One region of the Dyadobacter sp. HNCC25DJ185 genome, then DNA from elsewhere that is predicted to be linked to it. Evidence: riboswitches for the same ligand, from Rfam matches in the RefSeq annotation. Region 1 holds a riboswitch; the other holds the start of a gene.
What was found. A riboswitch is a leader RNA that binds a small molecule or an ion and turns the genes downstream of it on or off. The one in region 1 is predicted to bind cobalamin.

Region 1 (8,419 bases):
TGCCACCATCGTCATTGCTTCGCATTGTGTTGGGTTTACTTTTCCGGGCATGATAGAACTACCTGGTTCATTATCCGGAATATGAATTTCGCCGATTCCGGAACGAGGACCTGACGATAACATCCGGATGTCATTTCCAATTTTCATCAGGCTCACGGCTACTGTTTTCAATGCGCCGTGGGCTTCCACGATGGCATCGTGCGCCGCGAGGGCTTCAAACTTGTTTTCAGCGGTAACAAAAGGCAGGCCTGTTAATTTTGCGATATGCATGGCCACATTTTCAGAATAGCCCTCTGGAGTGTTTATTCCGGTACCTACTGCTGTTCCTCCCAATGCAAGTTCAGAAAGATGGGCCAAAGTATTGTAAATCGTACGCAAGCCGTGATCCAACTGGGAAGCATAACCCGAAAATTCCTGGCCCAATGTAAGCGGCGTCGCATCCATAAAGTGCGTACGGCCTATTTTCACCACATTTTTAAATGCCTCGGATTTGGCCTTCAATGTATCCCGTAATTTGATGATGCCAGGAATTGTCACATCCACCAGGATCTTATATGCGGCGATATGCATCGCTGTCGGGTAAGTGTCGTTGGACGATTGCGATTTGTTCACATCGTCATTGGGGTGAAGGAATTTAGATTTGTCGGCCAGGTTGCCGCCTTGCAAGACATGACCCCTGTAAGCAATCACTTCATTACAATTCATATTGGATTGTGTTCCTGAGCCGGTTTGCCATACCACCAGCGGGAATTGGTCGTCAAGTTGCTCAGTAAGGATTTCGTCGCATACCTCGCCGATCAGGTCGCTTTTTTCTTTTGGAAGTACCCCAGCCTCATAATTCGTGATCGCGGCAGCTTTTTTCAGATATGCAAAAGCCTTGATAATTTCCTTCGGCATTTTATTGATATCCTGGGCGATGGGGAAGTTCTGGATCGAGCGCTGGGTTTGGGCGCCCCAGTATACATGAGCAGGTACCTGCACTTCACCCATGGTGTCTTTTTCTATTCGGTATTCCATTTTAGTGTATAATAATAATGAAAATGATGAATGCGGATAATGCGGTAAAGTTAGGATCGGACTTGCAGTTTTTGGGTATTTTTTAGGGATAAATGTTTAGGTGATTGAAAGAAATGTTTAGATTGTCGCAATGCACTTTCATGACCATTTGAAATATGATCCCTAAAATCAGTATTTACCCGGATTATCAATCGCTGAGCCTGGCCGCAGCGGAGAGAGTGACCACACTTCTGTCTAAAAAGCCCAATGCGGTAATTTGCCTGCCATCGGGAAGCACGCCGCTTGGTATGTTTCAGTTGCTGGCGGCGGCAAACCAGAAAGGAATGACCGATTTTTCGCAATGTGTTTTCATTGGACTGGACGAATGGATCGGGCTGAACGGGGAGGACGATGGAAGCTGCCGCGATTTACTCGACCGGGATTTCCTAAAACCAATTGGATTGCGGGACAAGCAGATCGTCTATTTTGACGGAAAATCGCCTGACCCGCAGTCGGAATGTGACCGTGTGAATAAGATAGTTGCTGGTTTGGGCGGGCTGGATTTGATCGTACTGGGTGTAGGTATGAACGGGCATCTTGCATTGAACGAGCCGGGCACGCCCTGGGATACTTATGCGCATATCTCGGAGCTTGACCCGGTTACGATTGAAGTGGGGCAGAAATACTTTAAGGAGCAAACAATCCTTACCAAGGGCATTACCTTGGGGATCAGGCACATATTGGAGGCTAAAACGGCCATCTTGCTGGCTTCAGGAAAGTCAAAAGCAGAAGTGGTCCGCCGTGCACTGGCATTCCCTGTGACTACCGACTTTCCTGCGACGGCCCTGCAAAATCATTTTAATGCAGAGTTTATTCTGGATAGCGAAGCTGGGGAGGGAGTTGTGCCGAATGAATAACGGGAGTGCTAATGGCTTCAAAAAATCACTTTTGAGGCCATTATTTTTTAGTCAAAAAAGATAATTTATCCTGGCCCAAAACCGAATTTCAGCACGATTCACTTAAATCCGGACCTATATTTCCGACAGAATATTTTCAACTTAAATTTAACCCGTTCTTTGTGAACGCCCGTCAATCGGGGTAGTGGTTTTTGCTTTTGGAACCCTCATCCAAATGATAGTAAAACAAAAAGGAACCGTGTGGAAATCACGGGCAGTCGTGCTACTGTAAGTATCCGTTCCGCATTTTGGAACAGGTTTTTACCCTCGCGTCCCATTGTTGTTGAAGGCAAACGGCTGAAAACGACGAGAAGGGCGGTGGAAACTGATACAAGCCAGGAGACTTGCCACTACGCTCAATGGCTGTTCTCTCACGAATGGAGAATAGTCAAGTATTGATTTACCAAAATATAACTTTCGCGTTAACCGCATAGAAACAGTTGTCAGGATCTGTTTTGTGCGGCGACCATTGATTGTATTTCGTACTGATCAGTAATTTCTAGCCAAATCAAAAATCAGGATGGGTGGGTGTTTTCACAGGGTTTTTATTAACTCTTTAAACACAAAAGTATGTTGTCACACAATCTGGGTTATCCTCGTATAGGAAGCCACCGCGAACTCAAAAAAGCCAGCGAACAATTCTGGGCCGGTAAAATCAACAGGGACGAACTTCAGAAGGTCGCACGCAAGATCCGTCATCAAAACTGGGATCTTCAGAAAGACGCAGGACTTGACCTGATCCCATCAAACGATTTTTCGCTTTATGACCAGGTGCTAGATACCTCTCTAATGCTAGGTGCAATTCCGGAGCGTTACCATCAGCTTATCGACGGCAAATCCAATCGTGAGCTGGATCTTTATTTCGCTATGGCCAGAGGCTATCAGTTTGGCGGTATGGATATTAAGGCTATGGAAATGACCAAGTGGTTCGATACCAATTACCATTATCTGGTACCTGAATTTGTAAAGAACCAAAAATTCAGACGTTACTCTGACAAGGTACTTCTTGAATTTGAAGATGCATTGCAGAAAGGGATAACGACAAAACCTGTGCTTGTAGGGCCTGTCACTTACCTGCTTTTAGGAAAAGAAAAGGAAGAGGGTTTTGATAGGATCGATCTTTTGGACGATTTGTTGCAGGTTTACATCCCGGTATTAAAGGAATTGTCAAAACGTGGTGCCGAGTGGGTGCAGCTCGACGAGCCTGGCCTGGTGCTTGATTTGACTGATAAGCAAAGACTGGCATTTCGAAGCGCTTATGAGCAGATCAGGGAGGCAGTCCCTTCATTGAAAATCCTGGTAGCGACGTACTTCGGCGCATTGGAGGATAACCTGCAAACCGCTGCGAGCCTGACCATTGATGCCTTACACATCGACCTGACAAGAGGAGCGGGGAGCTTCGCGGCACTTCTGAATGATGCGGACTTCATTAATTCTACTTTGAAATTATCGCTGGGGGTTGTTGACGGACGGAATATCTGGAGAAACGATTATAAAAAGTCATTAGAGTTGATCAATCAGGCGATTGAGGCGCTTGACGAAAATCGTGTGATGATTGCACCATCTTGTTCGCTGCTCCATAGCCCGCTTGACCTGGACCTGGAAACAAACGAAGAAGTGCTGACTCCGGAAATCAAAAACTGGATGGCATTTGCAAAGCAGAAGCTGGACGAAGTTTCGCAGTTGACATATCTTATCAAATCTGACTGGGAGTCGAAAAAGCTCTTCATTGATAATCAGCAGGCCGTCGAGCGTAGAAAAAGCTCATCGCTGATTCACAAGTCAGCTGTAAAAACCCGTGCAGCTTCCGTAAAAGACAGTGATTTTGAGAGACTAAGCGAGTTTTCTGCGAGACAGGCCATACAATTGGAAAAGCTCAAATTGCCGCTTTTCCCGTCTACCACGATCGGATCTTTCCCGCAGACGGACGAAGTGCGGAAGTTGAGATCTGACCTTAAGAGGAATATACTAACGCAGGATCAATACGAGGAACGAATTCGGGAGGAAATTGTGCGTTCCTTGCGCTGGCAGGAAGATCTGGGGATTGATGTGCTGGTACATGGAGAGTTTGAAAGAAATGACATGGTGGAGTATTTCGGTGAGAGCCTGTCGGGGTTTGTTTTTACAGAAAATGGGTGGGTGCAGAGTTATGGCAGCCGTTGTGTGAAGCCGCCCATCATTTTCGGAGATGTGGAACGCCCCGAACCCATGACGGTCAGGTGGTCGGCATTTGCGCAAGCGAATTCTGAGAAATTGGTAAAAGGAATGCTGACGGGCCCTGTTACGATTTTGCAATGGTCTTTCGTCCGCGATGATCAGCCGAGGAAGGACACCGCTTTTCAGATCGGCCTGGCCATCAGGGATGAAGTAGTGGATCTGGAAAAAGCCGGAATAAAAGTGATTCAGATAGACGAACCAGCCATTCGTGAAGGGTTGCCTTTGAGAAAGTCGGCCTGGGCAGAGTATCTGAAATGGGCGGTGGACGCGTTCCGTCTGAGCGCGTCCGGTGTTGCAGACCAGACCCAGATTCACACGCATATGTGTTATTCGGAGTTCAATGATATCATCAGTTCCATTGCCGACATGGATGCAGATGTGATCACCATTGAAACATCCCGCTCACAGATGGAGTTGCTGGACGCATTTTCAACATTTAATTATCCCAATGAGATCGGACCAGGTGTTTACGATATACATTCGCCGAGAGTACCCACGGTCGATGAAATGTTGTCGTTGCTCGAAAAGGCATTGAAGTTCATTCCGGCAAGGAACCTATGGGTAAACCCTGACTGCGGATTAAAAACGCGCAAATGGCCAGAGACGGAAGCCGCTTTGCGCAATATGATTACAGCTGCTAACTTGCTTCGTGAAACGTGTGCGGTGACACAGCCAGAATAGCGCTATTTTTAAGGTATTGTCATTTTTGGTCAGGACTGGTCTTGACTAAAAATGACAGTCATCGGTCTAATACCAACAAATCCATTATTATTTTGACACTCGAAGAAAAGATCCTTGCATCCGAAGCGCGCGTATTTAAGACCGTCTTCCCAAATAACACCAATCATTACGATACGCTTTTTGGCGGTACTGCGCTTTCCATGATGGATGAGGTCGCGTTCATTGCCGCCACCCGTTTTTCGAGGTTACGTTGCGTGACAGTATCTTCCGACCGCATTGATTTTACCCATCCAATCCCTGCCGGAACGATCATCGAATTGGTAGGAAAAGTTGAGACAGTGGGCAACACCAGTATGAAAGTAAGGGTAGACATTTTTGTCGAAAAAATGTATGAAGAAGGGCGTGAGAAGGCTGTTACTGGGATTTTTACTTTTGTTGCTCTGGATGAAGACCATAAACCGACCAAAATAATTATTTAGCGGTAGTGATCGGGAAAGTTAGCCGTTGCGTAATTTAAATGCATAAAGATTAAGCCGATTCTTATCTTTGCACCTACCTAATCAGCTTATTAAGATCGTAATGAAATTACGCTTAGTCCTTTTTTCTTTTATCTTCTTTCTGATTCTCTTTATCCTCACGGAGATTTTACTACGGTTAAGCCTGCTATTTTTAGGCTACCCTTTTTTCAAACCCTCCGATAATATTTTTAAAAGTTACTACACTGTTTTGGACCCGATCCGTAAAAAGACAATCAAAAGTGATGACGAGATTTTTGATGTCCTGATTCTCGGAGGATCCGTGGTAAGTACGCCATGGTCTAATCTGGAAGCGAGGCTGGATACAATCCTGAAAAAAGAATATAAAAGCAAAAAGTTTGCGTTTTACAATGTGGCGGGAGCTGGCCATACTTCTCTTGATAACTACTTGAAATACAAATTGTTAGATAAACAAAGGTTTGACCTGGTCGTTTATTATGAAGCGATCAATGAAAATCGCGCTAATAACATCCCGGCGAAGGATTTCAGGAAGGATTATTCCCATATTAAATGGTACAGTGACATATACCTTCTACAAGCCCACCCGGAGATCAATTTTACGGTCATTCCTTATCTGATCGATCGCGCCATCCAATACATTAGTGACAGGGTGAAGCACAAAGTTTACATTAGCCAGGAAAAAGTAGATCCTGGGTACGCAGTCTACGGATCCGATATCAAGACAGCGGGGCCCTATCACAAAAACCTAGAGAACCTGATCAAAACCGCAGGGGCCAGGGGCGACAAACTGATATTGATGAGTTATGCCACGTATTTTCCGCCCAATGTTAAACTAACAGGTGAACAAGCCGATATGAGCCATTTTGCTGGCTGCATGTATGCGTCACCTGTAACCATCTGGGGTAAACCAGAGAATGTTAAAAAAGGAGTTGATACACATAACCTCATGCTCCGGAAACTGGTGAAGGAAAATCAGGTTACTTTTTTGGATATGGAAGCCACTATGCCAAAAGATTCGACCTTGTTCTGTGATGTTTGTCATCTGAGCGAACCCGGTGCAAGGCGTTTCGCGGGGGAGGTGGCTGGATTCATTATCCAACAGAGGATCGTGCAATAACAAAACGTCGGTTTAATAAACGCCAACGACCTTTTGATAACGGTTCAACTGCGAGAATTGCAGGGTTGAGCAAAATGCTTAACTTGCACGCCCTTTGAACCGTATTGGTGTAACTGTACACATAATTTAAATATTTAATGAAAATTTTAGGTATCTCGGCTTTCTATCATGATTCTGCGGCAGCTCTTATTGATAACGGTGAAATTGTAGCAGCGGCCCAGGAAGAACGTTTTACCCGCAAAAAGCACGACCCAGGTTTCCCTTCCAATGCTGTGGCGTTTTGCCTGGAATACGGCGGCCTTTCCATTAACGAGCTCGATGCCATTGTTTTTTACGATAAGCCGCTTTTGAAGTTCGAAAGATTGCTTGAAACCTATTACGCTTTCGCACCCAAAGGAGTCAGGTCCTTTCTTACGGCCATGCCGGTATGGATCAAAGAGAAAATGTTTTTGAAGCGCCTGATTAACGAGGAGCTTGAAAAACTGGGTTACGACAAAAAGAAAAAGGTAAAAATGCTCTTTCCTGAGCACCACCTTTCCCACGCAGCCAGTGCGTATTATCCTTCACCTTTTGAAAAATCAGCCATTCTCACGATTGATGGGGTAGGTGAATGGGCAACAGCTTCAATTTGTTTGGGAGAGGGGAAGGATATCAGCATTTTGAAAGAATTGAGGTTTCCTCACTCACTAGGTCTTCTTTATTCCGCTTTTACTTATTTTCTGGGTTTCCGGGTTAATTCAGGAGAATATAAATTAATGGGACTTGCGCCCTACGGAGATCCCAACTCACCAGATATCAAGAGATACGAAGAGATTATTCTGAAGGAACTCGTTGACCTGAAAGAAGACGGTTCGGTTTGGCTGGATCAGGAATATTTCGACTATGCCACTGGCCTTAAAATGGTTAATGAACATAAATGGGAGGCGCTTTTTGGCTTTAAGACCAGGAAGCCGGAGGACCCGCTGGAAGCAGTTCATTGCAACCTTGGGCTAGCCATTCAAAATATTACGGAGGAAGCGGTAATCCGTATGGCTAAGGAAGCCAAAAGGCTGACAGGAGCTGATTATTTGTGTATGGCAGGAGGTGTGGCACTGAACTGCGTATCTAATGGGAAGCTTCAGAAAGCTAATATTTTTAAAGATATCTTCATTCAGCCGGCTGCGGGCGATGCAGGAGGAGCTTTGGGCGCGGCCCAGGCTGCATACCATATTTATTTTGGGCAGGAAAGAAAAATTACTTGGACTGCCGACGCAATGAGGGGTTCCTATCTAGGGCCGACATTCTCGGATTTGGATGTGGCCTTGACTGCCAAAAAATACAAAGCTGTTTACACATTTTACGATCATTTTGACGAACTTACAGAAGAGGCGGCAAGGTTACTCGCAGAAGGAAATGTAGTAGGCTGGGTGCAGGGCAGAATGGAATTCGGGCCGCGCGCACTTGGAGGAAGAAGCATCCTGGGCGATCCGAGAAACGCTGAAATGCAGAAAAAGCTTAACCTCAAAATCAAGTACAGGGAATCTTTCCGTCCTTTCGCCCCTTCGGTACTGGCAGAAGATTGTTCGGATTATTTTGATTATGACGGTATTTCGCCCTATATGCTTCTGGTACATCCGGTAGCCCAAAACAGACGGAAGCCTGTACCTTCAAACTATGGCTCCCTAGACCTTCGTGAAAAGCTCTACTTTGAACGCTCCGATCTACCTTCGATTACACATATCGATTATTCCGCAAGGATTCAGACAGTCCATAAAGACACCAACCCGCGTTACTACGACCTGATCAATTCTTTTAAAGCGCTTACAGGTTATGCGGTTATCGTAAACACCAGTTTCAATGTACGCGGCGAGCCCATCGTATGTACGCCCAATGACGCTTACCGTTGTTTTATGCGTACAGAAATGGACTACCTGGTTGTAGGCAATTTTATTTTCAATAAAAAATTACAACCGGAG
Region 2 (8,419 bases), on a different contig from region 1:
GGCGGCGAGGTTTGTGCGATCCTTTCGGAAGAAGATGAGGATATTATCCATACTGGAAACAACCACGGCAAGTACGTTGTGGCCATGGATCCGCTCGATGGCTCTTCCAATATCGATGTGAATGTTTCGATTGGGACGATCTTTTCAATTTATCGGCGGGTCACGCCTATTAATGAACCGGCGGCCATGGAGGATTTTTTGCAGGGTGGCAGAAAGCAGATTGCCGCAGGCTACATCCTGTACGGGTCGTCGACCATGCTGGTGTATTCTACTGGAGACGGCGTAAACGGTTTTACTTTTGACCATTCGCTGGGGGAATTTATATTGTCCCACAAAAATATCTGCTGCCCGGTTAAGGGGAACATTTATTCGGTAAACGAAGGGCATTACAACAGCTATCCCACATTTGTCCAAAAATATGTGTCCAATTGTAAATCCAGCAATTTCAATGCAAGATATATAGGCTCGCTGGTCGGAGACTTTCACCGGAATCTGTTGAAAGGGGGTATTTATATGTATCCTTCAACCAAAAAAGACCCAAAAGGTAAGCTTCGCTTGTTATATGAATGTTATCCCTTGGCTTTCATCGTGGAAAAATCAGGAGGTAAGGCCAGTGACGGCTTTGGCTGTATTCTTGACATTACTCCGGAGTCATTTCACCAGAGATCACCGATATATATCGGTTCTGCAGAAATGGTGGAAGAGGTTGCCAAAGTATAACGACTGACTGCTATTTTAGTTTTTGTACCTTTGCGGAATGCAAACCACGCAAAACAAATTTGAGCAGTTCAAGCTTAACCGCCAGTTACTCAACGCCATTGAAGAAGCAGGATACACGGAGCCTACCCCGATCCAGGAGCAGGCGATACCGCTTGCATTGGCCGGGCAGGATATTTTGGGCATCGCCCAGACAGGGACGGGCAAAACCGCTGCCTATACGTTACCCTTATTAATGCGCATCAAATACGCCCAGGGCGAACATCCCAGGGCGTTGGTCATGGCTCCTACACGAGAACTGGCGATGCAAATTTCTGAGGCGATTAATCAGCTTAGCAAATATACCGATATCCGGACAGTTGTCCTTTATGGCGGTGTCGGTCCCAAAACACAGATTGAGGCTGTCAGAAAAGGGGTGGATATCATCGTGGCGACCCCTGGCAGGTTTATGGACCTGTATTTCCAGGAAGAAGTGATCGTAAAGCACCTGAATGTAATGGTGCTTGATGAGGCTGACAAAATGATGGATATGGGCTTCATGCCTCAAATCCGTAAGCTTCTTGAAATCATACCTCGCAAGCGGCAGAATATGCTGTTCTCGGCAACCTTCTCTGAAAAAGTAGAGAGGTTATCTCAGGAGTTCCTCGAATTTCCCACAAGAATTGAAGTTACGCCTTCGGCCACTACCGCTGAAATGGTTTCCCAATCTCTGTATGAAGTACCCAATTTTCGCACAAAAATCAATCTCCTGAGTTGTCTTCTCCGTGATCGCGAGACATTCAAACGCGTACTTGTTTTTACGAGAAGCCGGGAGGTAGCAGGTTTGGTACACCAGAATTTACTGGAAACTGTTGTCCGTGAAAATGAGTTGAGGGTGATCCATGCCAATAAGGGACAGAATACCAGGATTAACGCAATGGATGCTTTCAGAGCAGGAGATGTACGGGTGATGGTCGCCACTGACGTTGTCGCGCGCGGAATTGACATTACTGAAGTGAGTCATGTGGTTAATTTCGATGTTCCCTTGATCTATGAGGATTATGTACATCGTATCGGTCGCACCGGCAGGGCCAATCATGTGGGGGAGGCAATCACTTTTATGACGATGGCAGATGAATATCACATCGCGAAGATCGAAAAGATGATCCGCATGGAAATTCCTCGGAAAGAATTACCTGACGATGTAGAAATTACACCGACGCCAGTGAGCGAACGTCAGGACATGTTAAGGGAAATAGATAATCAAAAAAGGAAGGAAGATCCGACCTTTCTGGGGGCATTTCATGAGAAGAAAAAGGTATACAGGCCTGCTCAAAAGTACACCGAAAAAGGTAACCAAAACCGCCGGAATGGGCACGGAAGAAGTAAAAGAAAATAATGCAATACTATTTAAACAAAACCGTTTAACTTGGACAATAGAAAACCTGTTTCTCTATTTTTAAGTCATTTATGAAAGATTTTGTTGTTGTTTGGCTTGCTATTATAACACCCGCAATTGGCTTGGCTCAAAACACCCATCTCGCGAGCGCCGGTCCGAACTCGGACACAAATGTTACTTCAAAGAAGCCGCTCGAACTCAAAGAAAGACGTATACTTCCCTTGTTTGGGGAGATCAGCAAAACCTCGGAGCAAATCGACGAGGAGATAAAATTTCTCAGCGAGTGTGACAAGTCATTCTCCAGCCGTACAGAAGCCAGCAGCTTTTTTGCAACCCGTGCCTGGGAATATTTACAGGAAGGTTCATTGGATACTGCTTGCTATAGGTTCAACCTGGCCCAGTTACTGAACGATAAAAATGTGGAAGCTTACTGGGGTTTGGGTGTCGTTTCTTACCAGAGAGAAAACTGGGTGGATGCCAAGCGAATGCTGAACAAGGGAATAAGCCTGCAAGGAGAGAATGTTCCGCTCTTAGTGGACTTGTCGACTGTTGATTTGAAGTTGTATGCAATTACGAGTCGTAAGGAAGAATTGGATGAAGCAGCGGAATTGCTGAAAAGGGCTACTACAATAGATTCAACTTATGCTTTGGGGCAATACAATCTGGCATTGTTACATTACAACCTCAATGAATTGGATAAATCATGGGAGCACCTGCACAAGGGCAGATCACTGGATTTCTCGCAATTGAACCTGGATTTTGTAGAGCTACTAAAAGCTAAAATGCCGGATCCGCAGGGATTTTTCAAGTAGGGTTTTAAGATATCAATAAAAGGCAAGCCTCCCGGATCTCCAGGAGGCTTGCCTTTTTTATTTGAAAACAAAACCAGTTGGGGCAACACCTACCTTAATAGAATCCACCAGTGTCCCATCGGCACGATAGCGGATTGCATATCCGGCTTGTGCGTAAGACGGTGTTACAGCAGCGTAAATTAAACTCTGGGCCGGATCAACTGATAATCCTGAGAAATAACGCTTGATAACAGGGGTAGTCACATTGATTTGCGAATCTGTAACGCCGAATTTGTAAGTTTCACCGTGGCTGACGTAGTTGGCGTCGAAGTAAGAAAGGACAAAGAAAATGGTTTTCAAATCGGAGCTCATCGCAAAGTTCCCTGCAGATTTGGAAGCATCAGTACCTATGGCAAGCGAAGTTTCAGCAACATAGGTATCCGTGTTGATTTTCACCGCCTTTAATCCGGCACCCGCCCATAGTTTACCATTTGCATCAATGCCGATCGGTGTCACCGGACCATCCAGAACAACTGTTTTTGCCACTTCGTCCGTGGAGGTATTGATCACTGTGAGTGATTTTCCGCCCCCATAAGAAACAGTCCCGACAAAAAGTTTTCCATTGCTGTAAACCAGGTTTTCAGGGCCGCTCAGGATATCAATTTTCTTTGTAACCTTTTTGGTTGTCAAATCAATCACTGCAATGTATCCGGTTTTATAGGAGTAGTCAGCATTTGTGCCCCAGCAGGAGACGTAAGCCTTGTTGACCCCCACTGTGACAATTTCGCGAGGGTTTTCAATGTCAGGGGATCCGATAGTACCCTCGCTGGCAAATGTATTTGCATTCACAATTTCCACTTTGTCCTGACCAACCGCAGAGTTGTCGACCAATATTAAGCCCTGTTCGCCAGCGGTAGCATAACCTTGTACACCGCCCTTCAAGGCTGTTCCATTAACTTTTGAAAAAATGTCTGCTTCGGCGGCGTTCTGTTCTCTTTTCAAAAAGGACACGGCGCCGTTATTCTGGGAAAAATTGCCTTCATTGATGACAAAAACACCGCTCACATAATCGCCCTTAGGATCAGGGTCACTTTGGTTACAAGACCATGCTAATATGACTAATAATGATGCTGCTAATCGGGTAAGTTGTTTTTTCATGTTTGTTTAATTGATTTTAGAAAGATTTTTGCCCTTTAAAACGGGACTTTGGACTATTAAAAAGCTCTTTTACGGGTCGGGGTGATAGCGGACCTGGAATGATAATTTACAATCAGGCTTACCAAGAAGCTTCTTCCCGGCATCGCATTGTTTCTTACATTGAGGTAAAAGGCATTGGCGACGTTGTTCACTTGGCCCTGTAATCGCATGGAAACCCTGCTCCACAAAAAGGTTGTTTCGGCCAATAGATTTGCGAGCGTATAACCGGGCAGATACTGCGAGTTGTCGAAGGTGCTGAAACGCCTGCTTATGGTCTGTACCTGCGCAGTGAGCCGGGTGCTTTTGTACTGAATAAATGCATTGATATTTCCGGAGTTCTTGGGTACAAAAACCAGTTGCTTTCCGATTACATCGGAGGAGTAGGCATCGTATGCTTTCTCCTGTGTGCTTCGATTAAATGCATATCCGACATCAGCCCCTGACATCCATGGCTGATCGTTATTGCGCCATCCCAATTGTAATTCAAATCCCCTAGCGAGTACCTGCTGCAAGTTCTCAACATGGTAGCTCTTCACCGGATTCCAGTAAGTCCAGTTTTTAACCCGATTGTGGTAGGTGGTTACGGAAGTTGTCAAATATTGCCTGTCATTCATCTGGTAATGTTGTTCCAGGCCAATTTCCTTATTCCAAGCGGTTTCGGGTTTGATATCAGGATTACCAAGGTCTTTCCAATAGCGTTCATTTAAAGTCGGCACCCGGTAACTTCTGGCGTACGAAGCTTTCAGTTTAAGCGCGTAGGCCGCTTGCCGTAATAACTGGTATTCAAGCCCCAGTGATGGCGTGAAAGGCGGGTTGTACCTGGTTATCAATGCCTGCCTGATGTTTGCTGAGACCAATAGGCGGGATGCAGGTTGCCAGCGTGTCAGCAAAAAAAGGTCTCCTCTGTTCTCCGTGATGACTGGCTCACGATAGCCCGCAATCAGTGCCCGATAATGGGTCCATTCGCCGCCAGCTTTTATTTGCAGATCATTTTTTGCTTTTCCCAGAGGCCATTGGAAATCCTTTTCGACCCGATTGGAAAATTTGTCGGTCAACGCATGGTCGGGATGGGTGAAATCGCCTTTGGCATAGTCGATGATGTCCCGAACCCAGGATGTCCTCCATGTTAAACTCCGTATTCTGTACCGGAGCATCGTTCGATATGCCTCGGTTAGTGTGAGCTCGCGGCCTGCCATATCGTTCGGCGTTAAGGTCAGCCGGTTGCTTGTCACCCAAATATGTGCTGATATTTCCTGTTCATTTTTAGATTGAAAGAACAAATCCTGTACTATTCCCTGCTGCCTCGTCTCTGAGCCAAGTACTGTATAACTTCTTCTTTCGGAATACGGAAAATGATTTCTCATTTCACCGTGGTAGGCCGACGTCTTGCCGGAAAATTTCCACTTGCTGCCTATCCAGGCGCCGTATTTGGCTGAAACCTGGGTCTGGCTGTTATCAAAGCTTTCCTGCTGTCTGCCTATCGATACATTCAACCGGTTGGCGAAAGGTGTACTTTCCAGTAAAATACTTCCTCCAACTGCGTCTGTCCCCACCGCGCTGGCAGCAGAGCCATATTGCACAGACAGTTTATCGAACCCCATGACGGGAACGGTCGAGAAGTCTGTTTGTCCCAATGAAGGAGAATTAATATTGACTCCATTCCACAAAACCGCCGTATGGTTTGCAGAAGTACCCCTGAAAGATGCTGTGTTGAGTTGTCCGGGGCCGTAGTTTTTAAACGCTATAGGCGTGTAGGCCGAGAGCAGATTGCTGATATTTTGAAATTGGTATTGAGCCAGCGCGGCAGAATCAAATCGCTGGATCGTCAGGCCACTCATGAATTTTTCCGGTACAAAACCCCTGACTGTTACAGGTTCCAAACGAATGGTGTCACGTTGTGCATGGACACGAGCAGACAGAAAAAGCCCTGCCCCCGCACAAAAAATAACAATAAACATCCGGTCGATGATCACCTGAGTGCTATAATGGATTAGCGTACGATCCGTTGTCTTTCCTCCGAAGAATACTCAGATCCAATATGCTGGCAGGTCTCCTGGCTCGTCTTTTGATCCCGTGCCTTCCCGTTTACATGAAACAGTGGCTAAGAAGATCGGGTCAATGATTACAGACTTACAGTTGCGGGGACAGCTTCCGGTTCAACGGAATTCCCTATTAAGCCTCAGGGCTGTTTTGAATCAGCCTCGGCACCAAACGCCGCAAAGTTAGGGAATTGAATTGATTTTAGACTCTATGCATTATCCGTTATCTTTGGCCAAAATTCAATTTTTTGGCTGCTACCTCCGAAAACCTCCCCGTTAATTCCTCTCAAAAAGGCATCTACTTAATGCTTGGAGCGGCTTTTTTCTTTGCACTGACTTCTGCGATTTCGAAGTGGCTGGGATCGGAATTTCACATTGTACAGCTCGTTTTTTTTAGAAATATTGTTGGTGTCGTTTTTATATTTACCAGCATCCTGCGCAGGCCACTCCGGCAGCAAGGCGGGAAACTTGGGCTTTTGATTTTCAGGGGCGTGGTGGGTACATTGTCCCTCTATATGCTTTTTTATGCCATTCAGACATTGGGATTAGGAAGGGCTTCCACCTATCAATACACTTATCCCATTTTTCTTGCACTGTTTTCCTGGCTGCTTATCGGAGAAACTTTAAATTCCAAGGAATGGACGGCAATCTTCATCGGGTTTACCGGAATCTTGTTTGTTTTTCGCCCTGACCTCTCCATTTCGTTTAGAGATAATGCATTGGGTTTGGGTAACGCGCTGCTTACGGCGGTTTCTTACTTATCGATCCGTCAATTGGGGGCAGTATATGATACGAGGGCCATCATACTATCTTTTATGCTGAGCGGGATACTGATGCCTGTTGCTTCTATGCTGATAGGGACTTATTACCCGATAGAAAACCTCGACTTCCTGATTGGCACATTCAAATGGCCGGAGCGCTCCACGCAATGGTTTGGTTTTCTTGCCTTGGGACTAACTGCCCTGATGGGGCAAAAAATGCTTACGCAATCTTTTACCTTCGATAAGGCGGGCCGGGTGGCAGCAGTCGGTTATTCCAATATTCTTTTTTCCGTACTGATTGGTTTCTTGATGGGGGAATCGTTTCCATCGATTTCAATGCTGATCGGAATGGTGCTTATTATAGCAGGTGGGATACTTGTTTCATTTGCGAAAAGGAGGAATTAGACTTTTGATTCTTAAATAGTAATTATTTTGTTTAGTAACTTGTTAGCTGGAAAATCAAAGTATGATGAAAGCATTCCTGATCACTTCATTTTTGCTCCTTTTGACCCTGGGCATCTCGACCGGCTTCCGGTCCGATTCTTCCGATCGGCCTGCGGAGGAAATTCAGTGGCTCACAATTGAAGAGGCGTATGTGAAAATCCAGAAGGAGCCACGGAAAGTGATGATCGATTTATATACCGATTGGTGTGGCTGGTGTAAAGTAATGGACCGTGAGACTTTCAAAAATAAAGCTGTAGTCGATTACGTCAATAAAAAATATTATGCAGTGAAGCTCGACGCGGAGCAAAAGGAGGCTATTGAACTCGGCGATCAGCATTTCAAGTATCTTGCCCAAGGCGGAAGGGGTATCAACGAAATAGCCTTAGCGCTTACCAACAATCAGCCCAGTTTTCCCACGACTGTTTTTTTGGATGATAAATTCAACATGATCCAACCATTGCCCGGCTATCTGAAAGCCAAGGAATTTCATCAGATCATCACCTTCATCGGCGGCGATTATCATAAGAAGGAAGCCTTTGAAACTTACAAGGCAAAAACTTACACTCAGCTTTATCCTGCCAAGTAAGTTCTAAACCGTTTCGCCCTCCTGCATCCTTTCGGCATTTTCGGCAATGCGCAGTCTTTCAATAAACTCGGCAATATCACCCTCCATGACGGCTGGCAGATTGTAAACTGTGTATCCAATCCGGTGATCGGTAATACGGCTTTGCGGGTAATTGTAGGTGCGGATTTTGTCGGAGCGATCGCCGCTCCCAACCATGGACTTACGCTGGGAACTGATCGCATCGTTGTGCTCTTTCAGTTTTATTTCATATAATCTCGAACGTAAAACACTGAGTGCCCGGTCCTTGTTTTTTAATTGGGAACGTTCATCCTGGCAACTGACCACAAGTCCCGATGGAATGTGCGTCAGACGAACCGCAGAATAGGTGGTATTAACAGATTGTCCGCCGGCACCGGATGATTGAAATGTATCAACGCGGACATCATTCATATTGATTTGGACGTCGACTTCTTCGGCTTCCGGCAAAACGGCGACCGATGCTGCCGAGGTATGGATACGGCCCTGTG

Region 2: it holds a riboswitch for cobalamin, as region 1 does, so the genes downstream of both, AC1XUF_RS25020 (TonB-dependent receptor plug domain-containing protein) here and metE (5-methyltetrahydropteroyltriglutamate--homocysteine S-methyltransferase) in region 1, are expected to answer to the same signal.

Annotation. Positions count from the first base shown of each region.
Region 1 is NZ_JBXHAR010000003.1:575,319-583,737, forward strand. Features, by position in the region: gene fumC (class II fumarate hydratase) at 1-1,017, opposite strand, end outside; gene AC1XUF_RS11080 (glucosamine-6-phosphate deaminase) at 1,173-1,913, shown strand; cobalamin riboswitch at 2,082-2,318, shown strand; gene metE (5-methyltetrahydropteroyltriglutamate--homocysteine S-methyltransferase) at 2,523-4,850, shown strand; gene AC1XUF_RS11090 (acyl-CoA thioesterase) at 4,943-5,329, shown strand; gene AC1XUF_RS11095 (hypothetical protein) at 5,430-6,464, shown strand; gene AC1XUF_RS11100 (carbamoyltransferase family protein) at 6,602-8,419, shown strand, end outside.
Region 2 is NZ_JBXHAR010000009.1:245,787-254,205, reverse strand. Features, by position in the region: gene fbp (class 1 fructose-bisphosphatase) at 1-720, shown strand, start outside; gene AC1XUF_RS25035 (DEAD/DEAH box helicase) at 758-2,095, shown strand; gene AC1XUF_RS25030 (tetratricopeptide repeat protein) at 2,167-2,907, shown strand; gene AC1XUF_RS25025 (YncE family protein) at 2,965-4,044, opposite strand; gene AC1XUF_RS25020 (TonB-dependent receptor plug domain-containing protein) at 4,101-6,041, opposite strand; cobalamin riboswitch at 6,110-6,310, opposite strand; gene AC1XUF_RS25015 (DMT family transporter) at 6,371-7,288, shown strand; gene AC1XUF_RS25010 (thioredoxin family protein) at 7,350-7,913, shown strand; gene prfA (peptide chain release factor 1) at 7,917-8,419, opposite strand, start outside.